4 regions of the Acidovorax sp. GW821-FHT10E03 genome follow, and region 4 is predicted to be linked to each of the others. Evidence: predicted binding sites of a transcription regulator. Region 4 holds the regulator's gene; each other region holds the start of a gene.

Region 1 (4,584 bases), on a different contig from region 4:
TGGGCACGACGAAGATGGGGCGGGATGATGACCCGATGGCCGTGCTGGACTCGCAACTGCGCGTGCGCGGCATTGCGGGCCTGCGGGTGGTGGATGCGGGGGCCATGCCCACCATCACCAGCGGCAACACCAACTCGCCCACCCTGATGCTGGCCGAGAAGGCGGCGGAGTGGATCATCCAGGCGCGGCGCACGGCATAGGCGTGGGTACCATCGCGCCCATGTACTCCTCCACCTTCATCTTCGCCACCAAACAGTTCGACGACGCCTTCCACCGCCTGGACGAGGCGATTGCCACCGCCGCCCGCTCCATCGACGGCTACCTGGGCGAGGAATCGTGGGAGGACACGGGCAAGGGCCTGGTGTCCAACGTGTACTACTGGCAGTCGCTCGAGGCCCTGCAGGCATTGATGCAGCACCCCGCCCACCTGAAGGCCAAGGCGGCGCAAGCGCAGTGGCTCAACGGCTACCAGGTCGTGATTGCGCAGGTGCTGCGCACCTATGGCGACGACAAGCTGGCCGGGCTGCTGCCCACGGCGGGCCTGTTCGTGCAGGGCGCGGCAGCGCACTGATATGGATCCCGCCCACGCGCGGGCCCCACGGCCGCGGCGCGGTCAGCGGATTCCCCCGACATACCGGGGCACCTCGGGCGCGGGCTCCGGCGGGGGCGGCGCCATGCGCTGGCGCACCGCCTGGGTGGCCACATCCAGCAAGGGGCGGCGCGGGGCGGCCGGTGGCGCGGCATGGATGGCCTGGTCCAGGCGGTCCGCCCATTCGGTGAGTTCGGGCGCGTTGTCCTCCTGCGCGCGCTGGCGCGCGAACCGCACGATCTCCAGCGCGTACTCGGCGTTGGCCGCCATCCACTCGGTGTCGGTCACGCGCCCCGTCTTGCGGCGCAGCAGCACATGCAGGTGGGCGGCAATGGCGAGCTTGTCGGAATCGGGCATGGTCGGCTCCTTACTGCATTTCAGTCATCCATTGCGCTGCGCACAACCCGCGGCGAATGAAACCGGTGCGGCCCAGGCGCGGGCCGCCGCGCTGGCTGCGCCCCCCGGCCCGCATTGCGCGGCGGTGCGAGAGCGGGGGAAGGCCCGCAGGGCCTCGGGAGAGCGGGCTTCATTCAGCCGCCCAGGTGTTCGCGGTGCTGGGCGATGTCGAGTCCGGTCTGCTCGCTCTGCGCATCCACGCGCACACCCATCGCAAAATTGATGATCCACAGCAGCGCGGCCGTCACCACCAGGCTGTAGGCCATCACGGCGCCCACCCCGATGGCCTGGGTGAGCAGGCTGCCCTGCACGCCCCCCACGGTCTTGCTGGCCAGCACCCCCGTGAGCAGCGAGCCCACGATGCCGCCAATGCCATGCACGCCAAACACATCCAGCGAATCGTCGGCACGCAGCAGGCGCTTGAGCCCCGTGGCCCCCCAGTAGCACGCCAGCCCGGCCACCAGGCCAATCACCACCGCCGAGCGCAGCGTGACGAAGCCTGCGGCGGGCGTGATCGCCACGAGTCCCGCGACCAGGCCCGAGCACAGCCCCAGCAGCGAAGGGCGCCCGCGCACCACCCACTCGCCCAGCATCCAGGACAGCGCACCAGCGGCGGCGGCCAGGTGCGTGACCGCCATGGCCAGGCCCGCCCGGCCATCGGCCGCCACGGCCGAGCCCGCGTTGAAGCCGAACCAGCCCACCCACAGCAGGCCCGCGCCCGCCATGGTGAGCCCCAGGTTGTAGGGCTCGAAGGGCTCGCGGCCATAGCCCGTGCGGCGGCCCAGGAACCACGCGCACACCAGCCCCGCCACCCCAGCGTTCACGTGCACCACGGAGCCCCCGGCGAAATCCAGCGCGCCCATCCGCGCCAGCCAGCCCCCCGGCTCCCACACCCAGTGCGCCACCGGGGCATAGACCAGCAAGGTCCACAGGCCGATGAAGATCAGCATGGCGGAAAACCGCATGCGCTCGACGAACGCGCCCACCAGGAGCGCGGCCGTGATGATGGCGAAGGTGAGCTGGAACATGGCGTACACCGATTCGGGAATGTGCGGCGCGACATGGCTCACGGCGAGCTTGCCGCCCGCCAGGTCGAAGTCCAGCCCCGTGAACCCCGCGCGTTCCCAGCCGCCCACCCAGGCGTTGCCGGGCGTGAACGCCAGCGAATAGCCCGCCCCGAACCACAGCAGGCTGACCAGCGCCGCGATGGCGACCACGCTGGCCATGGTATTGAGCACATTCTTCTTGCGCACCATGCCCGCGTAGAACAGCGCAATGCCGGGCAGCGTCATCAGCAGCACGAGCGCCGTGGAGGTCATCATCCAGGCGGTGTCCGCCGCGCTGACGGCGCCGTGCGCCACCAGGCCAGGGCGCGCCAGGGGCGCGGCGGGGGCCGCCGCCACCTCGGGCACGGCCTGCGCCAGCGCGCTGGCGCACAGCCCCAGACCCAACGACACGACCGCGATGAACCGGTGGTTGACTGCCCGCATGAAGGCTCCCTTTCGCAAATTGTTACAAGCGCATTGCATGAGCCGTGCCAACCCGCGAACCCCGATTCGTGGCCCCGCGCGCGGTTTTCCCGCCCCACAACGGGGGCGGGAAACCCCCAATGCACCAGCGGGGTGCAGCCGTTACAGTTGCGGCACTCGAAAGCGCGCTTCGGTGTGCCAAGCGAGGGGCCCGAGGAGACATCCTTTCTACCAATAACCAAATTTCAAGCACCCAACGAGGTGCGTTTTTTTTCAGGCGCTGGCGATCCCAGCGCCTTTTTCTTGCCTGTTCGCCGCCGGGCCCGGTGCGCCGGTCTCTGTATCTGTTCCTAAATCCATAGCAGGCTGGGTGCGAAAATACTGCGATGGAATGGATTTTTATTACCCTGGCCTCGCTGCTCGCGGGCTTCGTGGACGCCATCGTGGGTGGCGGCGGGCTGGTGATGGTGCCGGCGCTGTTCGCGGCTTTTCCGGGGGCGCCACCGGCCACGCTGCTGGGCACCAACAAGGCCGCCTCGGTGTGGGGCACGGCCATGGCCACCTGGCAGTACAGCCGCCGCGTGCAGATCCGCTGGCCGGCGATGCTGCCGGCCGCGGCGGCCGGTTTCGCCGGCTCGTTCGCCGGCGCCTGGGCGGTGACGGTGATGTCGGCCGACTTCCTGCGCAAGCTGCTGCCCCTGGTGCTGCTGGGCGTGCTGGCCTACACGCTGGCCAAGAAGGAACTGGGGCGGCACCATGCGCCGCGCTTCGCGGGCCGCGCCGAAGTGCTGGCGGCCTGCCTGATCGGCGTGCTGATCGGTTTCTACGACGGGTTCTTCGGCCCGGGCACCGGCAGCTTCTTCGTCTTCCTGTTCGTGCGGCTGCTCGGCTACGACTTTCTCAATGCCTCGGCCTCGGCCAAGCTGCTCAACTGCGCCACCAATGTCGCCGCCATCGTGCTGTTTGCCGCCAAGGGCCACGTCTGGTGGCACTTCGCGGTGACGCTGGCCGTGGCCAACGTCGTGGGCAGCCTGCTGGGCACGCACCTGGCGCTCAAGCACGGCACGGGTTTCGTGCGCGGCATCTTCATCGTGGTGGTGAGCACGCTGATCCTCAAGACGGGGTACGACGCGTTTCTTCGGTAACCCCCTGAGTCGCCTTCGGCGCCTTCCCCCTGAAGGGGGACGCCCCCAGCGCGGCGGGGCGGCCCTTGCGCGGGGGCACTGGTCTGGGGCGCGCCAGTAGCGCCGACCTCGCCCTGTAGACGGAGCCGTAGCGCCTGCGTCCGGTTGGAGACACCGCTCTAAACCTGTTGTGAATTGGCACACAACGGGGCTTTGAGGGTTGTCCGCAGGTCCAAGGAAAAAATTCGCATATTTATAATCGTTACTACTTGATGACGGCAGGCTTCGCGTTTCGCGATGCCTGTGCATCCGATCCACCAGCCTCCGGCCTGCTACCCGCATGCCGGATTTTTTGTACCTGAAATACCCCCGACAGGACCCATCCCATGAAATTGTTCAAGGCTGTTGCCACCGCCCTCGCGCTCTGCGCCGCTTTCGCTTCTGCCCAGGCCCGCACGCTGGACGAGGTCAAGAAGGACGGCAAGATCCTCATCGCGACCGAGGGGCAGTTCGCTCCGTTCAATTTCTTCAACGGCACCACGCTGACCGGCTTCGAGGTGGAGACGGCCGAACTGGTGGCCAAGAAGATGGGCCTCGCGATCCAGTGGAAGACTCTGGGCTTCGATGCGCTGCTCACCGGCCTGCGCCAGGACCGCTGGGACCTGGTGATCGCCTCGCACGGCATCACCGAAGAGCGCGCCAAGGCCGTCACCTTCACCGACCCGCACTACTGCTCGGGCGGCATGATCATCGCCATGGACCCCGCCATCAAGAGCGCCAAGGACCTGGCGGGCAAGGTGGTGGCCGTGCAGACCGGCACGAGCTACCTCGAAAACGTGCAGAAGGTCTCGTCCATCAAGGAAATGAAGAACTTCCCCACCGACGTGGATGCCCGCAGCGCGCTGAACTCGCGCCGCGTGGACGCCTGGGTGACCGACCGCTTCGTGGCCAAGGCCGTGGCAGAGAAGAACCCCGGCGCCGGCTTCAAGCTCGGCGACATGCTGTT
Region 2 (4,584 bases), on a different contig from region 4:
CGGGCCGGGCACGAAGTAGGGCGAGATGATGAGCAGATCCTGCCGTGCCTGGCCCATCAGCTGCAGCAGGCCGTCCACCACGGTGTCGGTCTGGGCATCAAGGGCTTCGGCGCCGGGCACCCCGGGCGCGGCGGAGGCGGTGGTGGGTGGGTTGGGGCCGGGGAGGGTGCCGCTGGCGGTGTCCGTGGCACGTGCAGGCACTGGCGCCGATGCTACGGCGCCAGCCGTCGCCGCACGGGGCCCGCGCGAGGTGATCGCCATGGGGGATGCCCTGGCGGGGGCTTTTTCCGGCAGCGCACCCGTGGACGTACCGTCTGGGGGGATCTTGGCGGGCTTGTCCACCAGCACCGCCGCGGGGGCCCAGGTGAACTGCGCTTGCGCCAGGTCCATGGGCTGGTAGTCCCAGATGCGGGCGCGTTGCGCGGTGGTGGTCTGGCTGCCGTCTTGCACCGGCTGGCTGTCGGGCGCCAGGGTGCCGCCCTGGCCGGCGATCCGGTCCCGCCGCGCCGCGTCGGAAGTGCGCGTGCGCTCGCGCAGGGTGTCAAGCTCCTGCTGCGTGACGAGCGACTGCACGGGATAGGCGCGCTCGTTGTTCCAGTAGCTGTCGAAACTGCGGGAGAGGTCCTGCACCACCGGCCCGGCCGCCAGCACGTCCAGATCCACAAAGTTGCCGGAATCGGCGTTGCCGAAGTATGCGTCGCCCAGGTTGCGGCCACCCGTCACGCCCATGGCGTTGTCGGCGATGAAGAGCTTGTTGTGCATGCGCTGCTGCACGCGGGAGAAGTCCCCCAGCGCGCCCAGCATGCGCCCCAGGGGCGAGCCGCGCGCACCCGTGAGCGGGTTGAACATGCGCATCTCGATGTTGGGCACGAAGGCCAGCCGCATGACCTGCGCATCGCGCCCCGTGCTGTGGAAGTCGTCCAGCAGCACACGCACACGCACGCCGCGCTGGGCCGCCGCGATCACGCCCAGCAGCAGGCGCTCGGTACTGGCGTCAGCGTGGATGGCGTAGTACTGCAGGTCCAGCGTCTTCTGTGCGGCGTCGACCAGGGCGAGGCGGCTGCTGTAGGCCGCCTGGGGCCCGCTGAGCAGCAGGAACCCGGAAGGATGGCGGCCGCCCACCGACGCGCGGCGCGTTTCCACCAATTGGCCCAGGGCCGTGTCCGCAGGCGACGCCAATGCGCTCGACACCGGCCGGTCCACATCCTTGGGCAGGCCGGCGCAGCCGGTGATGGCGCTTGCAATGCACATGGCCAGGACGGCCAGCCAGCCATAGCGGGCGGTGGTGCCCAGGAACGGCGCTGGAGCGGCGGGAGCAGGGGGCAGTGCAGGCATGGCGCGATTGTGACCGTGCGGCGCCGCTCGCGCTTGTCAGACGCGGCGCCAACGCAGCCACGGTGGCGATCGGGTGGATGCGGGCGCATCGCGGTGCGGTGCCCTGGCGCCGCGGCGGCTACCAGCTCACTTCGCGATCGGGTGTGGCGCTGATCTTGTGGATCGACAGGTCCGCACCGTCGAACTCCTCTTCCTGCGAGAGCCGCAGGCCGACCGTGCTTTTGAGAATGCCATACACCACGAAGCCGCCCGCCAGTGCCCAGGCCACGCCCAGGGCGGTGCCGACAAGCTGGGCGGAAAAGCTCACCCCGCCGAGCCCGCCCAGCGCCTTGCTGCCAAAAATGCCCGCCGCCAGCCCGCCCCAGGTGCCGCACAGGCCGTGCAGCGGCCAGACACCCAGCACGTCGTCGATCTTCCATCGGTTCTGCGTGAGCGTGAACATCAGCACAAAAATGGCGCCAGCCACCGCACCCACCACGAGCGCACCCAGCGGGTGCATCAGGTCGGAGCCCGCGCACACCGCCACCAGCCCCGCCAGCGGGCCGTTGTGGACGAAGCCGGGGTCATTCTTGCCCAGCACCAGGGCGGCCAGCGTGCCGCCGACCATGGCCATCAGGGAGTTCACCGCCGCTAGGCCGGAAAGCTTGTCCACGGTCTGCGCGCTCATCACATTGAAGCCGAACCAGCCCACGACGAGCACCCATGCGCCCAGCGCCAGAAACGGAATGTTGGAAGGCGGGTGCGCGGAGATGGCGCCATCCTTGCGATACCGGTTGGCGCGGGAGCCCAGCAGGATCACGGCAGGCAGGGCGATCCAGCCGCCCATCGCGTGCACCACGATGGAGCCTGCGAAATCATGAAACTCCTCGCCGGCGAACCCTTTGATCCAGGCCTGCACGCCAAAATGCTGGTTCCAGGCAATGCCCTCGAAGAATGGATACACAAAGCCGACGATGACCGCCGTGGCCATGAGCTGCGGCCAGAACTTGGCGCGTTCCGCGATCCCCCCGGACACGATGGCCGGAATGGCCGCTGCAAAGGTAAGCAGGAAGAAGAACTTCACCAGTGCATAGCCGCTTTGCTGCACCAGCGACTCGGCCCCCACGAAAAAGTGCGTGCCGTAGGCCACGCTGTACCCCACGGCAAAGTACACGACCGTGGACACAGAAAAATCCACCAGGATCTTCACCAGCGCATTCACCTGGTTCTTCTTGCGGACCGTGCCCAGCTCCAGGAAGGCAAAACCGGCGTGCATGGCCAGCACCATGATGGCCCCCAGAAGAATGAACAGGGCATCCGTGCCCTGTTTGAGTGCTTCCATAACGTCCTCTTGCAGTAAATTGATCCGTTCTGGTGCGGTTTGAGTGGGTGCACCAGATTTGCACCAAATTGAAGCAAGAAGCGCGCCAGAGGTTGGTGCGTGGCTTTTGCACTGCCTTGGGGCGGTGCGGCCGAAGGCGATCGCGAGGGCCGGATTAAAAACTATCCCGACCCTGGACCTGTGCCAGGACGCGAAGGTCCGGTCCGATCATCTCTGCGGATGTGAACTGCAGCGCAAGCCCGTCCGCCAGCGCATGGAGCGGGTCCAGGTTCGCCATGCCCAGCCCGGGGCCCAGCAGGCGAGGGGCCAAGTACACAAGCAGTTCATCGACGAGGCCTTCTCGGACGAGGGATCCATTGAGCTTGTGGCCTGCTTCCACATGCAGCTCATTGATTCCCCGCTGGCCAAGGTCTTTCAGCATCGCTGCCAGATCCACTTTGCCGATTGCATTGGGCAGATGGATCACCGTGGCACCGCGAGCTTCCAAGGCAGCCTTCTTTTCCTTGCTTGTGTTGGCTGTGTAGACAAGGCAATCACGTCCGCCCATCAGCAGGTTGGCATGCGGGGGCAGCTGCAATTGACTATCCACCAAGACCACATGGGGCTGGCGGGGTGTAGGTACTTCCCGGACGTCCAGGCGGGGGTTGTCGTCCAGCACGGTGCCAATGCCGGTCAAAATGGCACAGGCCCTTGCCCGCCAGGCATGCCCATCCGCGCGCGCCGTGCGCGAGGTGATCCACTGGCTGGCGCCGTTGTGAAGCGCCGTGGTGCCGTCCAGGGACGCTGCCGTCTTGAGCCGCACCCATGGCGTGCCCCGAACCATGCGGCTGAAAAAACCGATGTTGAGTTCGCGTGATTCTTCTGCCCCTGGGCCCACGACAACCTCGATACCCGCCGCCCGCAATCGCTCGAATCCGTGGCCTGCGACCAGAGGGTTGGGGTCGGTGATGGATGCCACCACTTTTGCAATCCCGGCTTCGATCAATGCATCGCAGCATGGACCGGTGCGGCCATGGTGAGAGCATGGCTCCAGGGTGACATAGGCGGTGGCACCGCGCACGTCGCGGCCAGCTGCTGCGGCATCGCGCAGCGCCATGATTTCTGCATGGGGGCCACCAGCACGCTGAGTGAATCCTCGGCCCAGCACCTCACCGTCGGGAGCGGTGATGACGCAACCAACGCGAGGATTGGGGCTGGAAAGAAAAAGCGCCTGGGCGGCTAGCCCAAGCGCTTGGTTCGCATAGTGGAGCGCTGTAATGGTCATTGCTCCAGGATGGTAGCGCAGTGCTTACTTGTTCCAGCAGTCTGCTGCGGTAATGCTTGCATCGCGATTGATTGCATCGCGCGTGCCCGTATTGGTCAAAGTGAAATCTCCGCAGCGATCTGTAGCTTGGGGACCAGGGGCCTTGCGGGTGGCCACCAAGGTGAAGACAGCGTTGGTATTGCCTGCCTGAAAACCAATGGTGTAGCGCTTTGTCGGATCGGCTGTACCACCTGCAAGACGCCATTGCAGATTGTTCGGCAGGACCGTGGGATAGACACCTGTTGCAGTCGAGGCTCGTTCTAGCCATTGCTGTGCCTGCAGCAGCCCGGCGCGGGCCTCTGCTCTATGCCCGCGCCGAACGTACTCGGTATAGCTGGGATAAGCAATGGCCGAGAGGATTCCAACGATGGCGACCACGATCATAAGTTCGATGAGGGTGAAGCCATGCTGCGCTTTTCGCAGAGGTCGGTTCATGATGAATTTCTCACTTCAGTTGGCGCCAACTTGGGCGCAGTGATTGCTCGGGCATACACTGCATGTTGAAACCATTGCCCTTGGCATCGATATCCCGATTCTGGCACTTGTCTCCGGTTTCTTTTTTGATCAGCGTGTGCGAGCCTTTGGTCACCGATGCGCGCGACACGGATTTGTCATCGCCACATGT
Region 3 (4,584 bases), on a different contig from region 4:
TGCCGCGCCTGCTGCTCCAGCGGCCACAGCTCGACGAGGATCTCGCCCACCTGCTCGGCGTCGGCAACGTTCACATGCACGGGCACCGGGTCCTGGTGCAGGCGCTTGAGGCTCGCCTCATACCGCAAGGCGGCAAAGTCCTTGCCCCGGGCACCTGCCAGCGCGGTCTGCAGCAACGCGGGATCGGTGAAAAAGGTGGAGAAGTCCACGCCTTCCAGGGTGCGGCGCGAGAGGCCGAGCGTGTTTTCCAGTGCCGCATTGGCAAATTGCACGGCGCCATCGGCGCGCAGCACGGCCACCAGGGTCGACATCAGATCCAGCGAATGGAATCGCCCTGTGTCGGTGGCTGGGGTGTCGGGAAAGGGCGAAGAGCTCACACGCGTGCCATGCAAGAAAAAAGGAAGGTGACTTAGTTGGCGGGCGGCAGGCGTGCGATCTCGCGCTTGATGCCGGCAATGTCGCTTTCGCTGCGGGCCACGTTGGCCTTGAGCTCCGCCGTGCGTTCCATGTAGCGCTGGGGGTTGCGCAAATCGAGGGCATTGCGCTCTGGGGCGCCGCCGTTGTATTCCTTCACCAGCTCGGCATGGCGTGCCTCGGCCTTGCGCAGTTCGGATTCGAGAATGGCCCGCGCATCGGCATCGCGCGCTTTCTGGTCGTTGCTGTTGGCCCGGGGTGCATTGGAAGGTGCCGCCGTTGCCGCAGGCGTGCCGCCGCCCGAGGGCGCCGGGGCCGCCGACGCCGGCCGGGTGCCCTGCACGACGGTGACATTGCCGCCTTCCACCAGCTTGCATCCCCGCTCCTTGGCCTGGGCGGCGTTGTTGGTGTATTCGTTGCCACAGCGGTAGATGCGGTCTTGCGCCCACGCGGCCGGTGCCGTCGCGGCGATGAGTAACAGGGTGATGAGCGTTTTCTTCATTCGGTTTCCTCGCACTGCCATGCAGGGGTCAGGGGAGTATCCACCAATCACCATGCATCGCCAATCCAACACCAGCAGGCCCTCGCAGGGCTTTGTACATGGATGCAACGGCCCCGGGATTGGTTTCACCAGCCTCCCCGGCCCCATGAAAAAAGGCGGCCAAGGCCGCCTTTTTGGGGAGCAACAGCCTGCAGGGAGGCGATTACAGCGAGTAGTACATGTCGTACTCGACAGGGTGAGGCGCCATGCGGAAACGCGTGACTTCGCCCATCTTGAGCTCGATGTACGCGTCGAGCATGGAGTCGGTAAAGACGCCGCCCTTGGTAAGGAAACCACGGTCCTTGTCCAGATACTCCAGGGCCTGGTCCAGGCTGTGGCAGACGGTGGGCACCAGCTTGTCTTCTTCGGGTGGCAGATGGTACAGGTCCTTCGTGGCGGCTTCGCCCGGATGGATCTTGTTTTCCACGCCGTCCAGGCCGGCCATCATCAGGGCCGAGAAGGCCAGGTAAGGGTTGGCCGATGGATCGGGGAAGCGCGCTTCGATGCGGCGGCCCTTGGGGTTGGCGACGTAAGGAATGCGGATCGAGGCCGAGCGGTTGCGGGCCGAGTAGGCCAGCTTCACAGGGGCCTCGAAGCCGGGCACCAGGCGCTTGTACGAGTTCGTGCCGGGGTTGGTGATGGCGTTCAGGGCACGTGCGTGCTTGATGATGCCGCCGATGTAGTACAGCGCGAAGTCCGACAGGCCGGCATAGCCGTCGCCCGCGAACAGGTTCTTGCCGTCCTTCCAGATGGACTGGTGCACGTGCATGCCGGAGCCGTTGTCGCCAGCGTAGGGCTTGGGCATGAAGGTAGCCGTCTTGCCGTAGGCGTTGGCCACGTTCCAGACCACGTACTTCAGGACCTGGGTCCAGTCAGCGCGCTCGACCAGCGTGCTGAAACGCGTGCCGATTTCGTTCTGGCCAGCGCCCGCCACTTCGTGGTGGAACACTTCGACCGGGATGCCCAGGGATTCGAGGATCAAGGACATTTCGGCGCGCATGTCCTGCGTGCTGTCGACAGGAGGCACGGGGAAGTAGCCGCCCTTGACGGTGGGACGGTGGCCGCGGTTGCCACCTTCGAGCTTGGCGCCCGAGTTCCAGGGGGCTTCGTACTCTTCGATCTCGAACATGACCTTGCCGGGTTCGTTGGACCAGCGCACGCCGTCGAAGATGAAGAATTCTGGCTCGGGGCCGAAGAAGGCCGTGTCGCCCAGGCCGGAGGCCTTCAGGTAGGCTTCAGCGCGCTTGGCGATGGAGCGTGGGTCGCGGTCGTAGGCCTTGCCGTCACCGGGTTCGATCACGTCGCACTGCAGGAACAGCGTGGTTTCTTCGAAGAAGGGGTCGATGTTGGCGGTGCTGGGGTCGGGCATGAGCTGCATGTCCGAGGCTTCAATGCCCTTCCAGCCAGCCACGGACGAACCGTCGAATGCGTGGCCGGACGTGAACTTGTCTTCATCGAAGTGGGACACCGGCACGGTCACGTGCTGTTCCTTGCCCCGGGTATCGGTAAAACGGAAGTCAACGAACTTGACTTCGTTCTCCTTCACCATCTTCATCACGTCTGCAACGGTCTTGGCCATCAGGTTCTCCTGGGTAAAGCGCTTGTTGAAAAAAGAATTTGTGGAAATAAAAGCAGTTTGCGTGCCAGCTGGGTGCAGCCGCCGCACTATGAAGGAGCACTACGGACTGCAGGCCGATAGGACATTTGCGAGATTGCACCAATAAGGTGCACAACAACGATCAACACCAAGCATCACAAATTGCGCACCAATTCAGGGCCACACTCCGCACCAAAACTGTGCAATCCCGTCTTGAGATCCTGCCAGGCGGCCGGGACCAAGGGAGCAGGACCTTTGACGCCCAGTTCGATGTGCCGCCCGTATTGTGGATGATCCACGCTGGGTAAGCTGAACACCCGGATCTCGGGGTGCGATTTTTCTATGCGCTCCATGAGAGGTGTCAATGCTGCCTCCATGGCGCCATAGACCACCACCGACTGCTCGACCTGGGGAGCACGGTTGAACAGGTCTGCATAGTGGTGGTCGAACACCCATTCGATCATGGGCCAGGCCATGACCGGGAATCCGGGCACGAAATGGACGGCACCGCCGCCAACGCCCTCGCAGCTGAAGCCGGGAATCTTGTTGTAGGGATTGGGGATGATGCGGGCGCCTGCGGGAAAGACGCCCATGTTGAGCCGGTGCACATTGTCCGGCCGCTCGGCTTCGTATGGCACACCTTGCTCCCGCGCAACGTCCTGCATGCGTTCGCGGATCAACGCCTCGGCCTCGGCATGCAGAGCCAGCTCACGGCCCAGGGCGCTTGCCGCGCATTGGCGGGTGTGGTCATCGGGCGTCGCACCGATACCTCCGCAGGAGAAGACCACATCGCCCGAGGCAAAGGCCCGCCGCAGTGTCGCGGTGATGCGGTCCGGGCTGTCCCCGACGTAGTCCGCATACGACAGCGACAGGCCGCGAGCCGAGAGCAGTTCGATGACTTTGGGCATGTGCTTGTCCGCGCGCTTGCCCGACAGGATTTCATCGCCCACGATGATCAGGCCGAAAGAGGGAGTCATGGGGAAGGGGTTCCGTGGGTGGGAGATGGCGTCGGAGGCGCTGCGAGTGCCGCCGGGGCTGCAGCAGCAGGAGGCGGCTCGGCACTGGCGTCCGGTCCGCGCATCAGCTCCTTCGCCGGCGCAAGGATCGGGGGCGCCTCAGCGGCCACCGGCCCCGCAGCCTCTTGCCGCAGGCGTGCCAACGCGGCCAGGCAGTAGTGCGCGAACCACAGCGATGAAAATGCGAAAACGAGGGTGTAGATCCAGATCGCCAACGGCACCAGGATGAAAAAGGCCGCTGCAAACACCACCCCCGAGGCCCATACGATGCTCGGCGCAGCGCCGAGGTAGCCCGTCAGGATGCCAATGCCCAGCAGGCTGCTGCGGTGGCGGCGAAAAATAGCCTGCCGCTCCTCCTTGCTGGCATGGTCGGCCAAGGCATCGAAAGCCATCACCCGGTAAGTAAGCCACCCCCAGATCAAGGGCGGCAGGATGAGCACCAGCGGCGGCACCAGCCACAGGGGCACCGACACCACCAGGGCGATCAATGCCAGCAACGTGGAACTGACCGACCACACCACGCTGGCGATGAAGGAGCCGCCCTTCTTGCGCTCCAGGGCCGGAAAGCGCCGGTCGGCCACCAGCGCCACCAGTGCAGGCGTCATGAGCACCGCCACCACCAGCAGGGAAACCACCACCAGCGCGGGTGCCACCGCCAGGATCACCATCAGTGGCGCCACCACCGAAGTGACATCTCCCAACCCCCAGCCCTGCAGCCAACTCCAGAAGCTGGCCAGGAGGGCGGAGGCGTCCAGCAGTGCGCGCATTCCCCGCACGGCGCCGTCCCAGTAGAAGTACCCCAAGCCCAGCGCCAGCGCCACCATCAGCACGAGCGGCAGCACGGACAGGGTAATCACACGCGGGCGCAGGCAGTAGGCAGCGGCGCGCCAGAAAGAATCAAACAGAAGTCCCATGCCGGCAAGCATACCGTCTTGACCGTCCGCAGGGGCTTTCAAGCCTTGCCGAGCAGCCGCAGCAAGCCACGCCATTGCTGCGACCAGAAACCCTTGCCGTAG
Region 4 (4,584 bases):
GCGTCCTTGACCTTGAGCCCCGCGAAATTGAGGCTCTGCAGCGGGCTGTGCTGGGCGGTCACCTCGACCTTGAAGGTCTGGCGCGTGGTGAACCAGATTTCCCAGGCCACGTCGCTGGCGGCGGCGTAGAGGTCGTTCTCGGAGCGGTACGGGCGGTGCGCCAGCTGCACCAGCACGCGCTGGGCCAGGCGGCTGTGCAGGTTCAGCAGCAGCGCGTCGCGCCACGAGGCGCGCAGCAGCACGCCGCCCCGGCCCACCAGCAGGTCCTGCCCCGTGAGGGCGGTGATGCCATGCACCTCGTCGGCCAGGAAGCCCTCCACACCGGCGGCGCAAGGGAGAAAAAGTTGGAGTTGATTCATGACGATGGTGAGGATACGCGCTCGGAAAGTACGTGTGAATCCGGCGTGCCGGCACGGGCCAGCAGCAACTGGCGGATGGAGTCCGGGATCGGCGCCACCTTGCGGTCGGCCTTGCCGATGAAAACGATGCCGATCTTGCCGCGCGCCACCTCGCGGCCCGAGGTCTTCTCGGTCATGCAAAAGACCAGGTCGAACCCATAGCGGTTGAAGTCCGCAGGCGCCATCTCCACGCGCATGGTCTCGCCGTGGAACCCCTCGGACTTGTACTGTGCCACGATGTCTCCGACCACGATGGACAGCCCGCCCACGTCGGCCTCGGGGTAGCCGAGTGACTGGAAAAACCGCACCCGGGCCTCGGACACGAGGCTCAGCAGCTGCGCGTTGTCCAGGTGCCCGCCCTGGTTGACGTGGCTGATGTAGATCTGCATTTCGGTGGCGAAACCGAAGTGCGCGGGAAGGTCGAAGACGATGCGGGCCATGGACGGGGTGGCGAAGTAAGAGGGAAAGACGGCAACGGAGCGGAAAAATGGGCCACCAGGCGCATGCGCCGCGCACACGCCCGCACGGCGCCTACAGCGCCTTGCGCAGATTCGCCGGCGCGATCTTGAGCGCCTCGCGGTACTTGGCGACGGTGCGGCGCGCGCACTCGATGCCCTGCTCCTTGAGCATCTCGGCGATCTGGCTGTCGGACAGCGGCTTGGTCGGGCTCTCGGCGGCCACGAATTGCTTGATGAGGGCGCGCACGGCGGTGCTCGACGCATTGCCGCCGGTCTCGGTGCCCAGGCCCGAGCCGAAGAAGTACTTGAGCTCGTAGGTGCCGATGGGCGTGGCCATGTACTTGGCCGTGGTCACGCGGCTGATGGTGGACTCGTGCAGGCCCAGCTCGTCGGCGATGTCGCGCAGCACCAGCGGGCGCATGGCGAGTTCGCCGTGGGTGAAGAAGTTCTTCTGCCGCTCCACGATGGCGCGCGAGACGCGCAGGATGGTGTCGAAGCGCTGCTGGATGTTCTTGATGAACCAGCGCGCCTCCTGCAGGCGCTGCTGCATGCCCTGGTGGCCCTCGCCGCCCTTGTGGCCGCGCAGGGCGCCGGCATAGATGTCGTGCACGCGCAGGCGCGGCATCACGTCGGGGTTGAGCTGCACGATGAAGTTGTGCTGCCCGTCGCGGCCATTGGCGCGCCCGGCCTTGCGCACGATCACGTCGGGGATGATGATGTTGCGCTCCACGTCGGCGAAGCGGCGCCCCGGGCGCGGCTCCAGCCGGGCGATCAGCGCCATGGCGGCGCGGGTGCGCTCCTCGCTGTCGCCGCAGGCCTGCGTGAGGCGGCGCACGTCGCGCCGCGCCAGCATCTCCAGCGGCTGCTGGCACACGCGCAGCGCGGTCTGCACGGTGTCGGGGTCGATGTCGCTGTCCTCGTCGGCGGCCAGCGCCTTGAGCTGCAGCGTCAGGCACTCGGCCAGGCCGCGCGCGCCCACGCCCACGGGCTCCAGGCTCTGCAGCAGCCGCTGTGCCACGGTGAAGCGGTGCACCAGTTCCTCGATCTGCTCCAGGTCGTCGGGCCCGGCCAGGCTGATGGCCAGCTCTTCGAGCGGATCCTCCAGGTAGCCATCGTCGTTGAGCGATTCGATCAGGAAGCGCAGCGCGGCGCGGTCGATCTCGGACAGGCGCAGCGCCAGCGCCTGTCGGTGCAAAAAGGCGGTCAGCGATTCGTGCGTGCGGGCCAGTTCGGTGGCGTCGGCCTCGTCGCCTTCGGCGTCGTTGCGGTTGCGGGCGGGGGCGTCGCCGCCCCACTCGGCGTCGTTGGGCGCCATCTCCACCGTGCCGTCGCCGCTCCAGTCGGGCTCGTCGGCGCCCGCGCTCGGAGTTTCAGCATCATTTTGAGCCTCAGCGCTGGTACTGCTTGCGCTGGTAGCTCCTGAAAAAATAGCATCATCCGCGCTGTAGTCGTCGGCCTGGGCCGGCGTATCGGCGGCTTCCAGGCCAAACTCCTCGCGCGGCGCCTCGTCGGCGTTGCGTTCGAGGAACGGGTTTTCGTCGAGCATCTGCTCGACTTCCTGCGAGAGTTCAAGCGTGGACAACTGCAGCAGCCGGATGGACTGCTGAAGCTGGGGGGTCAATGCAAGATGCTGCGAGACGCGCAGCGAGAGTCCAGGTTTCATTGATTGAGCGCCGCCGGGCCGCCCCAAGGCGCGAACGCCCCCTCGGGGGGCAGCGAACCACGCGCAGCGGGGAGCGTGGGGGCACCGTACCGCGCCGCCGGGCCGCCCCAAGGCGCGAAGGCCCCCTCGGGGGGCAGCGCAGTACACGAAGTGACAAGCGTGGAGGCCATGTCTACATGCGGAAATGTTCGCCCAGGTACACCCGGCGCACTTCGGCGTTGTCCACGATCTCGGATGGCGTGCCCTGGGCCAGCACCTGGCCATCGCTGATGATGAAGGCGTGGTCGCAGATGCCCAGCGTCTCGCGCACGTTGTGGTCGGTGATGAGCACGCCGATGCCGCGCGCCTTGAGGAAGCCGATGATGCGCTGGATCTCGATCACGGCGATGGGGTCGATGCCCGCAAAGGGCTCGTCCAGCAGGATGAAGCGCGGCTGCGTGGCCAGCGCGCGGGCGATCTCGACGCGGCGGCGCTCGCCGCCCGACAGGGCCATGGCGGGCGAGGCCCGCAGGTGGTCCACGCGCAGCTCCTGCAGCAAGGCCGTGAGACGCTCTTCGATGGCCTCGCGCGACAGCGGCTTGCCGTCGTCGTCCGCGCGCTGCAGCTCCAGCACCGCGCGCACGTTCTCTTCGACCGTGAGCTTGCGGAAGATGGAGGCTTCCTGCGGCAGGTAGGACAGCCCCAGCCGCGAGCGGCGGTGGATGGGCATGTGGGCCACCGAATGGCCGTCGATGCGGATGTCGCCCGCGTCGCTGCGCACCAGGCCCACGATCATGTAGAACGAGGTGGTCTTGCCCGCGCCGTTGGGCCCCAGCAGGCCCACGACCTCGCCCTTTTGCACGACCAGCGACACATCCTTGACGACCTTGCGGCTGCCATACGACTTGGCCAGGTGCTGCACCTCCAGGCGGCTGCCCGCCTGGGTGTCAGGACCGGGGCTGACGGGCTGCGCGCTCACTTGGAGCCGCCGCCAAGGCTGTTGCTGGGGCGCAGCACCGGCGCCGATGCCGGGGGCGCGGCCTCCGGCGCGGCGGTACCGGCGGGCGGGTCCTTGGGCGCGAGCACCGCGCGCACCCGGCTGCCGGGCGCGGGCGCATCGCCCGCCGCATTGGTCGCGGGGGTGCGCTTGCCGTCCACGGTGAACACATCGGTGAGGTTGTTGTAGACGATCACGGCGCCGGTGATCTCGTCGCTGAGGACCGCCCCGCGGTAGCGGCGCAGCTCGGCGCGGGTGATGAAGCGCACGTTGTCGGCCTTGCCGTCGTACTCGATGACTTCGCTCTCGCCTTCGATGAACTCGTCCGGCGCGCCCGCCACGGTATCGCGCTTCTGGCGGAAGAAGGCCCGCTTGCCCGCCTCGGCCGTGACCACGCCGTACTGGTAGCCGTCGGCGTCCTGGCGCACGTCCAGCCGCGCGCCGCGCAGCACGATGGAGCCCTTGGTCATGACCACGCGGCCCGAGAACACGCTGGTCTGCTTGAGCTCATCGTGTCGCAAGGCGTCGGCCTCGATGTTCATGGGCTTGGCGCGGTCGGCCTTTTCGGCGTGCGCCGCGCCCAGATGGCAGGCCAGGGCGACAAGCAGGAGGTGGGGGAGGATGCGGTAGTTCATAGGGCACGAATCTTGCAGGTCATTGTAGCCACCCCACGGCGTGCGCCATGAAAAAAGCCCGCATCCGCGGGCTTCTTCTTGGGGCATCCGAGGCCGTCGGCGCTTGGAAGCCGCCGCCTGCACCCGTGGAGCCGGCGCTGCCGGGCCGCCGGGTGCGTCCCCCTGGGCAGGAAGGCGGCTCACGAGGGCCACGCTTCCTTCAAGGAGGCGTCACCCCTTTTTCGCCGTGGCGGCCAGGTGCTCCACCACCTGCAGCACGTTCTGCATGTTGCCGGCCATGGTGCCATCGGTGTAGTACTTGCCGGCCACGCCCATGGAAGGCACGCCTTCCACGCCATACGCGTCCTGCAGCTGCGACGCACGGCGCACCTGGTTGGACACGGTGAAGGAGCCGTAGACCTCCTTGAACTTGGCGGCATCGACCCCCTGCTGGGTCACCCAGGCCAGGATTTCG

Evidence for each region. Region 4 encodes sigma-54, which starts transcription at its own class of promoters, with help from an activator protein. Its sites were predicted from a motif close to TGGCANGNAANCTGCTTT; they were not measured.
Region 1: AC07OD_RS24580 (ammonium transporter) is a predicted target of sigma-54. The motif match lies at 2,508-2,525, and genes of this name have one in related genera.
Region 2: AC07OD_RS04315 (ammonium transporter) is a predicted target of sigma-54. The motif match lies at 2,727-2,744, and genes of this name have one in related genera.
Region 3: glnA (type I glutamate--ammonia ligase) is a predicted target of sigma-54. The motif match lies at 2,584-2,601, and genes of this name have one in related genera.

What each region holds. Positions count from the first base shown of each region.
Region 1 covers NZ_JBWKMU010000015.1:168,162-172,745, reverse strand. Annotated here, with positions in the region: gene AC07OD_RS24595 (GMC family oxidoreductase) at 1-200, shown strand, start outside; gene AC07OD_RS24590 (antibiotic biosynthesis monooxygenase family protein) at 221-571, shown strand; gene AC07OD_RS24585 (hypothetical protein) at 614-946, opposite strand; gene AC07OD_RS24580 (ammonium transporter) at 1,120-2,475, opposite strand; gene AC07OD_RS24575 (sulfite exporter TauE/SafE family protein) at 2,841-3,599, shown strand; gene AC07OD_RS24570 (ABC transporter substrate-binding protein) at 3,965-4,584, shown strand, end outside.
Region 2 covers NZ_JBWKMU010000002.1:249,749-254,332, reverse strand. Annotated here, with positions in the region: gene AC07OD_RS04320 (phospholipase D family protein) at 1-1,335, opposite strand, end outside; gene AC07OD_RS04315 (ammonium transporter) at 1,454-2,656, opposite strand; gene ribD (bifunctional diaminohydroxyphosphoribosylaminopyrimidine deaminase/5-amino-6-(5-phosphoribosylamino)uracil reductase RibD) at 2,811-3,920, opposite strand; gene AC07OD_RS04305 (type IV pilin protein) at 3,945-4,394, opposite strand; gene AC07OD_RS04300 (pilus assembly protein) at 4,405-4,584, opposite strand, start outside.
Region 3 covers NZ_JBWKMU010000019.1:67,468-72,051, forward strand. Annotated here, with positions in the region: gene glnL (nitrogen regulation protein NR(II)) at 1-311, opposite strand, end outside; gene AC07OD_RS27225 (hypothetical protein) at 410-916, opposite strand; gene glnA (type I glutamate--ammonia ligase) at 1,119-2,534, opposite strand; gene AC07OD_RS27235 (competence/damage-inducible protein A) at 2,708-3,529, opposite strand; gene AC07OD_RS27240 (EI24 domain-containing protein) at 3,526-4,482, opposite strand; gene AC07OD_RS27245 (sterol desaturase family protein) at 4,521-4,584, opposite strand, start outside.
Region 4 covers NZ_JBWKMU010000009.1:30,166-34,749, reverse strand. Annotated here, with positions in the region: gene AC07OD_RS16720 (THUMP domain-containing class I SAM-dependent RNA methyltransferase) at 1-359, opposite strand, end outside; gene AC07OD_RS16715 (acyl-CoA thioesterase) at 356-838, opposite strand; gene AC07OD_RS16710 (RNA polymerase factor sigma-54) at 930-2,519, opposite strand; gene lptB (LPS export ABC transporter ATP-binding protein) at 2,692-3,477, opposite strand; gene lptA (lipopolysaccharide transport periplasmic protein LptA) at 3,474-4,130, opposite strand; gene AC07OD_RS16695 (thiol:disulfide interchange protein DsbA/DsbL) at 4,341-4,584, opposite strand, start outside.